Regions from separate parts of the Undibacterium sp. TJN25 genome, predicted to be linked through region 2. Evidence: predicted binding sites of a transcription regulator. Region 2 holds the regulator's gene; each other region holds the start of a gene.

Region 1 (3,403 bases), on a different contig from region 2:
CCTTGAACAAAACGCGCGCAAAAAAATGGCACGGTTGTGCGAATACTTCAGGGGCAAACTGCGCGTAGGAAGCTCCGTTTGCCAGCAGGCATTCTTTGCTTGCGGCTATTAAAACAGTTCGGACCTATCCACCCCACAGTTCGCCGTTGGCGCCGGTCTTTGGTGCGGTAACGCCGAAATGCTGGTAGGCGCTCGGCGTTGCAATGCGGCCGCGCGGTGTGCGTTGCAGATAGCCCTGCTGTATCAGGTAGGGTTCCAGCACGTCTTCTATCGTGTCGCGTTCTTCGCCTATGGCTGCGGCCAGATTATCCAGACCCACCGGCCCTCCGCCGAATTTGAACAGCACCGCTTCCAGTAGTTTCCTGTCCATCAGGTCGAAGCCGACCGGGTCTACATCCAGCATGATCAGCGCCGCATCGGCGATGGCTTTTGTGATCTCGCCGTTGCCTTTCACTTCGGCATAGTCCCTCACACGGCGCAACAGGCGGTTGGCAATCCGCGGTGTGCCGCGTGCCCTTTGTGCGATCTCGCGCGCGCCATCCGGCTGTATCGGTGCATGCAGCAGCGAAGCGGAACGGGTGACGATCTTGGTCAGCTCTGCTGCCGTGTAAAATTCCAGCCGTGCCACGATGCCGAAGCGGTCGCGCAGCGGATTGGTCAGCATGCCGGCACGCGTGGTGGCGCCCACCAGCGTGAACGGCTGCAGGTCCAGCTTTACCGAACGCGCAGCAGGTCCTTCGCCTATCATGATATCGATCTGGTAGTCTTCCAGCGCCGGATACAGGATTTCTTCAACGACCGGCGACAGGCGATGGATCTCGTCAATGAACAGTACGTCATTGGCCTCAAGGTTCGTCAGCAGCGCTGCCAAATCACCGGCGCGTTCCAGGACCGGACCGGAAGTCTGGCGCAGGTTGACGCCCATTTCACGCGCAATGATATGTGCCAGCGTGGTCTTGCCCAGGCCCGGCGGGCCGAACAGCAAGGTATGGTCCAGCGCCTCGCCGCGGTTGCGCGCGGCGGCGATAAAAATCTCCAGCTGGCCTCGAATCTTTTCCTGGCCTACATATTCCTCCAGCTGCTTGGGGCGCAGCGCGCGCTCTATCGCCTCTTCCTGCGGAGAAGAGGGCGTGGGCGCTATGATGCGCTGTTCGGAGAAATTATCGGTCTGGATGCTCATGCGCCATTATCCCTTTGAAAGAGATTTCAATGCCAGCTTAATCCCCTCGGACACACCGGTGCCGTCCGGGATTTTCTTGACGGCCATCAGTGCTTCCTTATCTGAGTAGCCCAGCGCCAGCAGTGCGTTCAACACGTCGGAACTATGGTCGCTGGCGATGGCGCCGCCGCTGACCGCACCCAGGTCGGCGCCCAGCTTGCCTTTTAGCTCCAGCAGCAGGCGCTCAGCAGTTTTCTTGCCTATGCCAGGCACCCTGGTCAGCCGTCCTGCTTCCTGCAGCGTGATTGCCTGCGCCAGATCTGCCACCGACATGCCGGACAAGATGGAAAGCGCAGTCCGCGCCCCCACACCGCTGATCTTGATCAACTGGCGGAACACGCTGCGCTCTTCTGCCGTGCCGAAGCCGAACAGGATGTGGGCGTCTTCTCGTATCGTCAGGTGGGTCAGCAGCACCACTTTTTCGCCCAGGCCCGGCAAATTATAGAAAGTGCTCATCGGCACATCGATCTCATACCCGACGCCCTGGCAATCAACCACCAGCTGAGGGGGATTCTTTTCCAGCAACAGACCAGAGATACGACCTATCATTGCGAGCTCATCCTAAAAATAATGCTTAGAATGATACAGGATAGAAGTCCGTTATTTGCGATACTACTGGAAATTTAATCAGGCTTTAGGCTGTTTAAAAACCGTATCCGGCTCTCGACTATTGCTTTTAAAGTAAGCCGATAGCACTGAGCGCCGGCTTGCTGCGCTTTTAACCTTAATTTGTGGGCTCAAACTGAAATGCCTTTGCTTCCCTTGCACCAAAGAATAGAAGAATCCAGCTTCAGCGCCTTACCCGCGTCGCAAACGCTGCTGCATGACGGCTGGCTCGTCCGCATGGCGCGCGGAGGGCCAAAGCGGGCGAACTCAGTCAATCCGCTGGCGCCATCCAGCCTCCCTTTGGAGCAGAAATTCCGCTACTGCGAAGCGCTGTTTGCGCGGCAGGACATCCCGCTGACCTTCCGGTTGACCGGGCATGCGCACAACGACGTGCTGGATATATTCCTGGAACAAAAAGGGTTGGCGCGGATAGACGACAGCCTAGTGATGACAAGCAGCCTCGGCGACCTGCCGCCCGCTCCAGCCATCTACCGCGAACTCGATGCGGACGCCTGGTTCGCTCAGATGCAAAGGCTGGACAACGCGTCGCCGGCAAGAAAAGCCAAGCATGTCGAATTGCTGAAAATGCTGGCCTTGCCCGCGATTTACGGCAGCGTAGAGGGCGGCGCTGCGGCGGGTCTGGGTGTCATCGATGGCAAGTATGCCGGCATTTTCGATATTGCGACCGATCCCCTCGTGCGAAGGCAGGGCCATGGACGCGCATTGACAATAGGTATCTTGCAGGCTGCGAAGCAGGGCGGCGCCGACACTGCTTACCTGCAGGTCGTCGCGAGCAATATGCCCGCCATCCGCTTATATGAGTCGCTGGGATTTGTGGCAGCCTACCGCTACTGGTACCGCAGCCGCGCCTGACAACATTTGACGGTATCTGGCAAGCCTCAGCTTATCAACCTATCAGCCGCCCGGCGCGCACGCGTAAGCCGCGTTTGGCCAGTTCCGGTGCAATCGCGCCCAGGGTAGCCAGCGTATCGCCGCTATGCGCATGGCAGATGGCCACGCCCAATGCATCGGCCGCATCGCTTCCCGGCAGGCCGGGCAAGGACAGCAGGCGCTGCACCATGTCCTGCACCTGTTCTTTTTTTGCCTTGCCATGTCCGACGACGCCCTGTTTGACCTGCAGGGCGGTGTACTCCGCGACGGAGAGGTCAGCGCTTACTAGCGCACAGATTGCCGCGCCACGGGCCTGGCCTAGCAGGAGGGTGGATTGGGGGTTGACGTTGACGAAGACTTTTTCTATCGCCGAACAATCGGGGTTATAGGTGCGGATAATTTCGGAAACGCCAGCCAGGATGGTCTTCAAGCGTTCCGGCAAGGAGGCATCCTGCGTCTTAATCGTGCCGGAGGCGATATAGCCGAGCTTGCTGCCCTGCTTTTGGATAAGGCCGAAACCTGTAGTGCGCAGACCGGGGTCGATGCCGAGGATGATCATTGATGAAGAAATTCCCATTCTCTCCCGCTTGCGCGGGAGAGAGATGAAATAGGTTTAATGCCTGAAGTGGCGTATGCCAGTGTATACCATGACCACGCCGCGTTCATCGGCAGCATCGATCACTTCCT
Region 2 (3,403 bases):
GGTCACCGCCGCACCTATATCGGTTCCATGCCCGGCAAGATTTTGCAAAGCCTGTCCAAGGTAGGCGTGCGTAATCCTTTGTTCCTGCTGGATGAAGTAGACAAGATGGGCGCCGATTTCCGTGGCGATCCTTCGTCCGCTTTGCTGGAGGTGCTGGATCCTGAGCAGAACCACACTTTCTCAGACCACTATATCGAGGTGGATTTCGATCTGTCCGATGTGATGTTCGTGGCGACGTCCAACTCATACAACATCCCGCCGGCTTTGCTGGACAGGATGGAAGTAATACGTTTGTCGGGTTACACCGAAGATGAAAAAACCAGCATTGCGCAACGTTATCTGCTGCCGAAGCAAATCAAGAACAATGGTTTGAAGGAAGAAGAGATCAGCGTTTCGGAAGGTGCATTGCGCGACATCATCCGTTACTACACGCGGGAAGCCGGTGTGCGTTCGCTGGAGCGTGAAATCTCCAAGATCTGCCGCAAAGTCGTCAAGATGCTGCTGCTGAAGAAAAGCGATAAGAAAGCGATCATCAGTTCCAAAAACCTGGATAAATTCCTGGGCGTGCGCCGTTATGATTTCGGCGTGGCAGTCAAGGACAACCAGGTTGGCCAGGTAGTTGGTCTGGCGTGGACTGAAGTTGGCGGCGATCTGCTGACGATCGAGGCTGTGTCGATGCCGGGTAAAGGCGGCGTCATACGCACCGGTACCCTGGGCGACGTCATGAAGGAGTCGATCGAAGCGGCCCGCACCGTTGTCCGCAGCCGCGCCAAGCGTCTGGGCATCAAGGCTGAGGTGTTTGAGAAGAGCGATATCCATATCCACGTGCCGGAAGGCGCGACGCCGAAAGACGGTCCATCGGCAGGTATTGCGATGACAACGGCGCTGGTATCGGTGTTCACGGGCATCCCTGTGCGCGCAGACGTGGCAATGACGGGTGAGATCACCTTGCGCGGCGAAGTCCTGCCTATCGGCGGCCTGAAAGAGAAGCTGCTGGCAGCTCATCGCGGCGGCATCAAGACCGTGCTGATTCCGGAAGAAAATGCCAAGGATCTGGCCGAGATTCCGGACAACGTCAAAAACAAACTGGAAATCATCCCGGTGCGCTGGATAGACAAGGTCCTGGAAATTGCGCTGGAGCGTCAGCCGGTAGAGCTGGTGGAAGAGGAGGTGCCGGTCGCAGCGGCTGCTGCCAAGACCGACGGCCAGGTAGATACCGGTGTTGTAAAGCACTAAGAACTTCGTCTCATGCAAAAACGCCCCGAATAAAAATCGGGGCGTTTTTTTTATTGGAGGCTAGTCGGCATGTGCGATTGACCTTCTTGGCTTTGCTGTCTGGATGGGCCAGAGCTTAAATTAGTGATGTTTGTTCACCGTTTTTATGAAGTTCTCCCGGATTGCGCTGCGCTCTTTCCGGGCTACCTATGGCGGCGGATTTAGGTCCACGCCCTCACCAGGCCAACGGCAAGGCCTTCCAGTGAAAAATCCTCGTCCTGCTCGCCGACCTTGATGTTCGGATAATCCGGATTTTCCGCCAGCAGTTCAATAATGGAGCCGGTACGCTTGTAGCGTTTGACGGTAACATCTTCACCCAGGCGGGCGACCACGATCTGGCCGTTCTTGGCCTGGTCGGATTTTTTTACCGCCAGCAAATCGCCATCCAGGATGCCGGCGTCGCGCATCGACATGCCTCGCACCTTCAGCAGGTAATCCGGCGTTGCGGAAAACATCGCCGGGTCTACCGCGTAGGTTTTGTCCACGTGTTCTTCCGCCAGTATCGGCGAGCCGGCGGCAACGCGGCCTATCAGCGGCAGGCTCAGCTGCATCAGCGCGGGGTGGGGCAGTGCCAATTGCATCCCTGACGTGCGGCTGCTGTCGTGCGCCGATTCGCGCAGGCGTATGCCGCGCGATGTACCTGGGGCTATGTCTATTGCCCCCTTGCGCGCCAGCGCCTGCAGATGCTCTTCCGCTGCATTGGTGGAGCGAAAGCCCAGCTCATTGGCGATCTCGGCACGGGTGGGTGGGAAGCCGGTGTTCTGGATGGCGTCCTTGATCAGCGTCAATATCTGTTCCTGGCGTGCAGTAAGTTTTAGCATGTGGTTTCTCTGATGTAGGGCTGACTGGGCTGGTGTACATAAATACAGGCTGCTTATATGCTCAGCCTGTATTTTTGTACAGTATAGCGCAAAATATAGTTATAAACGCAAGCCTTGGCTGTGAAAATTCTGAAAAAAGCACAGAAACTACGAAAAAGACGGCCGGGCCGATGAACTGAAATGGCCGCTGCCGCGATCCGCCCGGAGGTAAAGGGAACAAGTGGCTGAAACTATTGAACAATTTGGCAAAACCGGGTATAGTCGTGGGCTTTCCTCTTCCCGCACTCGTCTTGACGCCGAGGCGGGCTATTTTATTGTCCACAAGGAGAATATATGCGTCATTATGAAATCGTATTTATCGTACACCCGGATCAAAGCGAGCAAGTGCCTGCAATGATCGAACGCTACAAAGCCAGCGTTACAGCCCGCAACGGTCAAGTTCACCGTGTGGAAGACTGGGGCCGCCGTCAACTCGCCTACATGATCCAGAAGCTGGCGAAAGCTCACTATGTTTGCATGAACATCGAGTGCGACGCTGAGACTTTGCTTGAGTTGGAAACAGCATTCAAATTCAATGATGCCGTTCTGCGCCACCTCACAGTAAAAATGAAAAAAGCTGAAACAGCTCCTTCGCCAATGATGAAAGCAGTACAGAAGGAAGATGCTGCCAAGACTTCACGCGTTGAAGCGCCTGCAGCTTAATTCATTCGTATTTGACCTGTTAGAGGACGCAACAGAAATCAGTGAACCAGCTTAGAGTCGTTGCCAGTATTGCGGAAAAAGGTGTGTTGCGTTATACGCCGGCCGGAATTCCGATAGCTTCAGCAATATTGATGCATAGCTCGCAGCAGATGGAGGCCAACACCAGCCGCCTGGTCGAATTTGAAATATCCGCAATAGCTGCGGGTGAAATCTCAAAACGATTCATGGACATAGAGTTGGGCGTCGTCATGGCATTCACGGGTTTTTTGTCGCGCAAGAACCGCAATAGCAAAAGCCTCGTATTTCACATCGTTGAATTCGAAGCTACCACCTGATTAGGAGCCAAAAATGGCATTCGGTAAAAAATTTGATAAAAGCAAGCTGAAACAAAAGCGTCAGCAACAAAATCCACTGTTCAAGCGTAAAAAATTCTGCCGCTTCACCGCTGCACACGTAGAACAAGTTGATTACAAAGACATCGACACACTGAAAGACTTCGTGCAAGAAAACGGCAAAATCATGCCAGCACGTCTGACAGGTACTAAAGCCCTGTATCAACGTCAAGTTGACACAGCAATCAAGCGCGCACGCTACCTCGCGTTGCT
Region 3 (3,403 bases), on a different contig from region 2:
CGGGCAATACGCAAGCTGCCCGAATTCAAGTCGCTGCCGATTATCACGCTGACGGCAAAGGCAATGAAAGGGGATAGGGACAAATGCTTTGAAGCCGGTGCTTCCGACTACATCACCAAACCGGTCGACAGCGCGCAGTTGCTGTCGCTGATGCGCGTGTGGCTGCCGGAATAATGTCCATGGCCGCGACGCCGACACTGGAAGAGATAGAAGTCGACCTTCTGCTGGAAGGCATCTACCGGTATTGGGGGGACGATTTTCGCCATTACGACAGGCGCATGCTGACGCAAAAGATAGGCGGCTTCATGCAGGATCTGGCGATCCGCAACCTCTCCGCCTTGCAGGAGCGTGTATTGCACGATCCCAAGACCCGCGAACTGCTGTTGCAGCGTCTGGTGCTGCGTCCCGGCCGCCTGTTCGACAATCCGAGAAAATGCCATTTCGTGCGGGATGCGCTGGTGCCGCGCCTGCGCACCCATGCCGAAGTGAATATCTGGGTGGCCGAATGCGGCAGCATGGCGGAGGTCTGTACCTTAGCTATTTTGCTGGAAGAGGAGGGCCTGTCGGGCAAGACCCAGATATACGCAACATCGGCGAGCGAGCTGGCACTGCAGGAAATAAGGCACACCGGCTTTACCGGCGAAGAGCTGGAAGAATTCGACGTCAGCTACCGCGACAGCGGCGGAAAACATGCGTTGACGGAATACATGAGCAGGGGCAGTCCTGAGAGCGAAGGCGGTGAAAATCGTTTTTACCTGCGCGAGGACCTGTCGAAAAACATCACCTGGTCGCCATTCAGCCTGGGCACGGACGCTTCCTTCAATGAGTTTGAGCTCATCATGTGCCCGCATGGCCTGTACAAATTCGGGCCGGCATTGCGACGGCGCGCGGTCGGCGTATTTGTTGACAGCCTGTCCAGCTTCGGCGTGCTGGACGTTCCTTCGAGCACAATCAAGACGCTGGAACTGGAAACGCGCTTCGCGCCGCTGTCGCCTGAGTTCGCACTGTTCCGGCAGAACTCACGGCTGCCGCACTGACCGACGTCATCTACTTTCTCCTGCACATTCCCGGCGTTTTTTTTAAACCACGTACCGGTTATTGCTGAAACAGGTCGCCTTGCAGCAGGTATCCGTCCTCCTCCTGCTCTCCCGCTTTGCTTAGTGCATTGGCGCGCACGCCCAGCAGCCGAAATTTTTCGTCCAGCGGCACCCGGCGCAGGCATTCGCCAGCGGCACGGCGTATTTTATCGGCATTGGAGGTAGCAGAAGGTAGCGTAACGTCGCGAGTGACGATGCGAAAATCGGTGTAGCGGATCTTGATGCCTACGGTGCGGGTCACATAACCCTTGCGGACAAGATCATCGGACAGCCGGGTGCAGAGTTCGGTAAAAATCGTGGAAAGCCGATCCCTGTCATGCTTTGCATGGAGGTCGCGTTCAAATGTGGTCTCGCGGCTGATACCTTTCGGCTCTGAACTGGTGCTGATCTCGCGGTCGTCGATGCCGCGTGCAACCTTGTGTAGCCACGCAGAATACCTGGCGCCGAAATTGGTCTGCAGTAGGTCCGGATCGGCGGCGGCCAGATCGCCCACCGTGTGGATGCCCAGGCCGGCAAGCCGCTCGGTCGCCTTGGGACCTATGCCATTGACCTTTTTAACATTCAGCGGCCAGATGCGGGCAGGGATGTCGTCCATGGACAGGATGGTCAGTCCATCGGGCTTTTCCAGGTCCGAACATATCTTTGCCAGCAATTTGTTCGGTGCTACGCCGATTGAGCATGACAGGCCCGTTGCCTCTTTCACCGCGTTCTTGATGCGGGTTGCCAGAAAATGCGTCTCTTCGTCATGTCCGCTGAAATCGATGTAGATCTCATCAATGCCCCGGTTTTCTATTTTCGGCACGATATCAATAACGGCCTGCTTAAAGAGTTTGGAATAATGGCGGTAAGAATCAAAGTCGGTCGGCAGGATGAAGGCATCCGGCGCCAGCTTGGCCGCCTTCATCATCCCCATGGCGGAAAAAACGCCCAGCTGGCGCGCAGCATAGGTGGAAGTGGTGACGACGCCGCGCCCCACATAGTCGCGCAGCCTCGCAAATTCGCGGCTGCCATCCGGCAAATCTACCGGCTTATTGGATGAACGGCCACCGATGACGACGGGTAGCCCGCGCAATTCCGGATAGCGCAGCAACTCCACGCTCGCGTAGAAGGCGTCCATGTCCAGATGGGCGATGCGGCGTTCTCCTTGCGATTTCATTCTGTCTTAACTGGCTTGTCAAATATACTGTGTAGGCATTCAGTATAGCGGGGCATGCAAGGGTGGGCAAGGCCACCCTGTATTGATGGAGTGTTGCAGGAGCCGGCATACTAAATATCCAGGAACGTTCTCGTCAGCGTTAGACATCGCACGGAAGAAGATACAACGGCAACCGACTATGTTAAATCAATATCAAGTATGCAATTACCGCGGATTTTTCGGTTCGGAGCGTCATCATGAGAAAACTGTTCTACTGGATAAGCCTGAGCCTGTCTTTGCTATTGGCAAGCGGCGCGCATGCATGGCAGCCGGCATCGCCTGCAGCGCTGGTTTGCAATAGCGGCCAGCAAGTGTGTGTAGGGGAATCCGGCCGCGCCTGTTACAGCCCATCGGATGGGCAAACCTGCAACCAGGGCATGGTATGCAACACCAACCAGCAGATCTGCGCCGGCAAGCAGGGCAAGTATTGTTACGATCCGTCGCAGGGCCAGACCTGCTCTGCCGGCCTCGTGTGCTCCGCCGGCCAGCAGTCGTGCAGCGGCCAGTATGGACAATCCTGCTTCAGCGCTTCCCAGGGGCAGTCCTGCAATCAGGGGCTGAGCTGTAATAGCGGCGAATTGATTTGCGCCAAAAACGGCACCGCGCTTTGCTATAACCCTTCGCAGGGCCAAACCTGCAATTGACTTTCTGCGGGATGGCCCTGAATGAATGCGCAACAGCACGGGCCGCACATTGCAGCCGGTGCCGCCTTTGTCAAGGCTTGCGGAAACGCAGGATGAACTGGTCGGTCTTGCCGCGAATGGAGGCGTCAAAGATGGCGGCATTGCGCGGATCTGCCGGATTGCGCAGCAGCTGCGATTCGCCGTCAAGGACAAAACCGACTGCGGTCACTTCCTTCTTGACCAGCGCTTCGTCGATACGGTGCAGCTTTGCCATGCCGGCGTCATCCAGCCCTGCGGCAGCCGCATGGTCCAGCACTACATATATACCGCCTGGCTTGAGCGCGTCGAAGGCCGCCTTGTTCAGTTGAACAGCGCCATCGGCGCCGCCCCAGATATGGATGTCATGATAGTTTTGCGAAGTCCACACCAGATCCGCCTTTACCGGCACATTCAGCGTAGCGCCGTTGCCAATCGCTTCATGGACATTG
Region 4 (3,403 bases), on a different contig from region 2:
TCCAGCGCCTCGCCCTTGAGCGCATCCATCAACTGCTCGCGCGACAGCACATGCCCTGCCCGTTCGGCCATTGCTGCCAGCAGGTTGAACTGGTAGGCGGTGAGGATGCGTTCCTGTCCGTCCAGTTTTACGGTGCGGGCATCCAGGTTCAGCTCCAGCCGGCCGAAATGCAGCACGCGCGCGGCGGCGCTGGAGGCGATGGCCGTTGCCTGCTGGCGGCGCAGCAAGGCGCGCAGCCGGGCCAGCAATTCCCGTGGCTCAAACGGCTTGGCGAGATAATCGTCGGCCCCCAGTTCCAGCCCCACAACCTTGTCCATCGGCTCTCCCCTGGCAGTCAACATGATGATGGGCGTATTGGCCACCGCACCAGGCTGCGCGCGGATCTGCTTGCACACGTCCAGGCCGTCGGCATCCGGCAGCATCAGGTCCAGCACGATCAGCGAAAACGCAGCGCCGCTTGCATGCTCCTTCAGCTTGTCCAGGCCTTCGCGGGCGCTTGCTGCATGCTGCACAGCGAAGCCGTTTTGCCCCAGGTAAGTGGCGACCATGCCTGCCAGGCGTTGGTCGTCTTCTATCATTAATACGTGTTGAGTCATTCTGAGTTTTACTGAATTGGCTGAATTAGAGATGGGCTAGTCTACAATAGACTGCCCATCTGCAATGCCAAATCAGCCCATCCTTTTCTTCATGTGCTCCGCCAGCTTCAGGCGCTGATCCGGTGTCAGCACTTCGGCGGCATCGGCCAGGGCCTGCGTGATGCGCCGCGACACCTGGTCGGCCAGACGCATTTCGTTTGCACGAACCCGCTCCAGCGCGGCGCGGTCCACCGTGGGCTGGGTCAGCAGCGTGATGGCTTGCTGACGGTCGGCGCGATGCTGCTGACGCAGCGAGGACAAATCCTTGAAAGCTGCGTTGGCAATGCTGCTTACCTTGGCTTTCTGTTCCGGTGTGCCGTCAGCCAGGATGCGGTTGACCATGGCATCCACATGTCTGGACATCGCTTCCGGCGTCATTTCATGATGCCCGCCCCGGCCGTGCCAGTGCCCTTCCATGGCGTCGCCGGCAAAGCTGATGCCGGTAATGGACAGTGCTGCCACCACGCTGGCAACGGCCGCGGCGGCAATCCAGCGCCTGCCTGTGCGCGGTGATTGTGCAGCCGATGGTTTGTCTGTATTTTGCCCGTTCATACGATACTCCTTGATGAGTGCAGCGAAGAATTCGCTTGCATGGTGTCACTGTAGATGCCGCGGTTTTCTGCAGCATGTATGCCAGGTAAAGTTTTGTAAAGCAGCTGGCAGCTGCTAGAAGGGCATTGCTGCATTCAAATATGACAAGTATGGAAATTAAGCGAATATGAGAATATACTGAATATATATACAGTATATTTTCATCAGACATGCAAGCACACTCCATCCCCTCTGCAGAGGCTATTCACCCATCTCTATGGCGCGCGTCGCAGCTTGCACGCAGTTCCACGGTGTGCGTGGGCAGCGGCCATGCATCGCTGGACCGGGAATTGCCGGGCAACGGCTGGCCTACGGGTGTGCTGATAGAGTTGCTGATACAGCAAAGTGGAGCGGCTGAACTTAGCCTGCTACGACCTGCATTGACCAAGCTGGCCGGACGGCGTATTGCGCTGGTGCAACCGCCACACCAGCCGCAAAGCCTGGCCTTATCCGGCTTTGGTCTTTCGCCCTCGCAATTCCTGTGGGTACGCAGCCAGAAGCCGGGCGATGCTTTATGGGCCAGCGAACAGATATTGCGCACCGGCAGTTGCGGCGCATTGCTGCTATGGCAAAAGCATATCCGCAATGAATCGCTGCGCCGGCTGCATCTGGCAGCGCAAAGCAATGATGCGCTGTTTTTCATGGTCAGGCCGCTGGCTTGCGCAGGGCAGCCTTCACCGGCGGCGCTGCGCCTCAGCCTGCAGCCAGTACACCAGGGCCTGCAAATTGATTTTACCAAACGGCGTGGCGCATCGCGTGATGTGCCGCTACTCCTTTCCCTGTCTCCCCTACTCCGTTTTTCCGATCATGCGTTTGTGGATAGCCTTATACCTGCCTTTGCTTCAGCTGGAAGTATTTCGCCCGTATTGGCTGGGTGATGCAGGCACTGTCGTACTGGACCAGAATCGCGTGTCGGCGATGTCTACCCTCGCGCGCGGCGCAGGTGTGCAGCTGGATATGCGCCGCGGCGGCGTGCAGATGCTGCTGCCGGATGCCGTTTTCCACCAGCGCGAGCCGCTGCGCGAGCAGGAAGCCCTGCACCGGGTAGCGATGGCCCTGCTGCAATATTCACCTCAGGTGACCGGGGCGGAAGATGCCAGCATGCTGATGGATGTCGGTGCCAGCCTGCGTCTGTTCGGCGGCATCCGCGCACTATGCCGGCGTATCCGCCAGACCATGCAGGCGCTGGGGCTGTCTGCCTGCATGGGCTGCGCCACCACAGCCGGTGGCGCATGGCTGCTGGCACACAGTGCTGCGCTGGGCAAGCCGGGCCGCAGACGCAGCCTGACAATGAAAAGCCTGACGCCGATGCTGGACCGCTTGCCACTGGCCTTACTGCCGGCAGCTACGCCATGGCTGGGCTGGCTGCATGGCGTTGCCTGCCGCCGGCTGGGTGAATTGCGCCGCTTGCCGCGTCCAGGCCTGCAACGCCGCTGCGGCAAGGAACTGCTGGAAGCGATGGATAGCGCTTACGGCGAGGCGCAAGAATTATTCAGCTGGATCGTGGCGCCGCCGGGTTTTCGCGCCCGGGTAGAGTTACCGGACCGCATGGAGCATGCGGAAGCCATCCTGCTGTTTGCTCATAGCCTGCTGGTGCAACTGACGGGCTGGCTGACAGCCAGGCAACTGGCGGTCACCAAAATTACACTGCAGCTGGAACATGAACGTGGACGCCAGGCCATCCCGCACACGGTATTGCTGATCGCACTGGCGGAAGCGACATGGCGCGAAGAACATCTGCTGCGCCTGCTGAAGGAGAGGCTGGCGCATCTCGATATGGCGGCCCCCGTTATTGCGATCAGCCTGGAAGCCAGCCAGGTGGAAGCGATGCAGGCACCCAGCGACTCGTTGTTTCCGGAACCGGGAGGCTCTCCGGAAGACCACCACCGGCTGGTGGAATTGCTGGTGGCCAGGCTGGGCGCGGACAATGTGCTGCAGGCGTCGCCGCAGGCCGACCACAGGCCGGAAGTGGCCAATGCCTGGGTACCCGTGCTGCAAAAAAACAAGCCCGCCGCCTTGCCGGACAAGCTGGTGCGCCCCGCCTGGCTGTTTGCCAGGCCCGTCGCCCTGATCCTGCGTAACCACCGCCCCTATTACAATTCCCAGCTCAAACTGGTATCACCCGCCGAAAGAATAGAAGCAGGCTGGTGGAACGGGCAACTGGTTACGCGCGACTA

The links. Region 2 encodes LexA, which represses DNA repair genes until DNA is damaged. Its sites were predicted from a motif close to ACTGTATNNNNATACAGT; they were not measured.
Region 1: a site for LexA is predicted at 1,834-1,851, ahead of ruvA (Holliday junction branch migration protein RuvA). Genes of this name have one in related genera too.
Region 3: a site for LexA is predicted at 2,280-2,297, ahead of dinB (DNA polymerase IV). Genes of this name have one in related genera too.
Region 4: a site for LexA is predicted at 1,364-1,381, ahead of imuA (translesion DNA synthesis-associated protein ImuA). Genes of this name have one in related genera too.

The regions. Positions count from the first base shown of each region.
Region 1 covers NZ_JBMPPM010000013.1:111,428-114,830, reverse strand. The annotation lists gene ruvB (Holliday junction branch migration DNA helicase RuvB) at 125-1,180, opposite strand; gene ruvA (Holliday junction branch migration protein RuvA) at 1,187-1,768, opposite strand; gene ACO0LO_RS25515 (GNAT family N-acetyltransferase) at 1,967-2,698, shown strand; gene ruvC (crossover junction endodeoxyribonuclease RuvC) at 2,733-3,275, opposite strand; gene purH (bifunctional phosphoribosylaminoimidazolecarboxamide formyltransferase/IMP cyclohydrolase) at 3,330-3,403, opposite strand, start outside.
Region 2 covers NZ_JBMPPM010000002.1:475,699-479,101, forward strand. The annotation lists gene lon (endopeptidase La) at 1-1,236, shown strand, start outside; gene lexA (transcriptional repressor LexA) at 1,437-2,096, opposite strand; gene rpsF (30S ribosomal protein S6) at 2,430-2,798, shown strand; gene priB (primosomal replication protein N) at 2,840-3,133, shown strand; gene rpsR (30S ribosomal protein S18) at 3,147-3,403, shown strand, end outside.
Region 3 covers NZ_JBMPPM010000012.1:104,979-108,381, reverse strand. The annotation lists gene ACO0LO_RS24685 (HAMP domain-containing protein) at 1-174, shown strand, start outside; gene ACO0LO_RS24680 (CheR family methyltransferase) at 180-1,037, shown strand; gene dinB (DNA polymerase IV) at 1,096-2,253, opposite strand; gene ACO0LO_RS24670 (hypothetical protein) at 2,490-2,936, shown strand; gene ACO0LO_RS24665 (class I SAM-dependent methyltransferase) at 3,007-3,403, opposite strand, start outside.
Region 4 covers NZ_JBMPPM010000012.1:147,567-150,969, forward strand. The annotation lists gene ACO0LO_RS24825 (response regulator) at 1-596, opposite strand, end outside; gene ACO0LO_RS24830 (Spy/CpxP family protein refolding chaperone) at 669-1,187, opposite strand; gene imuA (translesion DNA synthesis-associated protein ImuA) at 1,397-2,104, shown strand; gene ACO0LO_RS24840 (Y-family DNA polymerase) at 2,034-3,403, shown strand, end outside.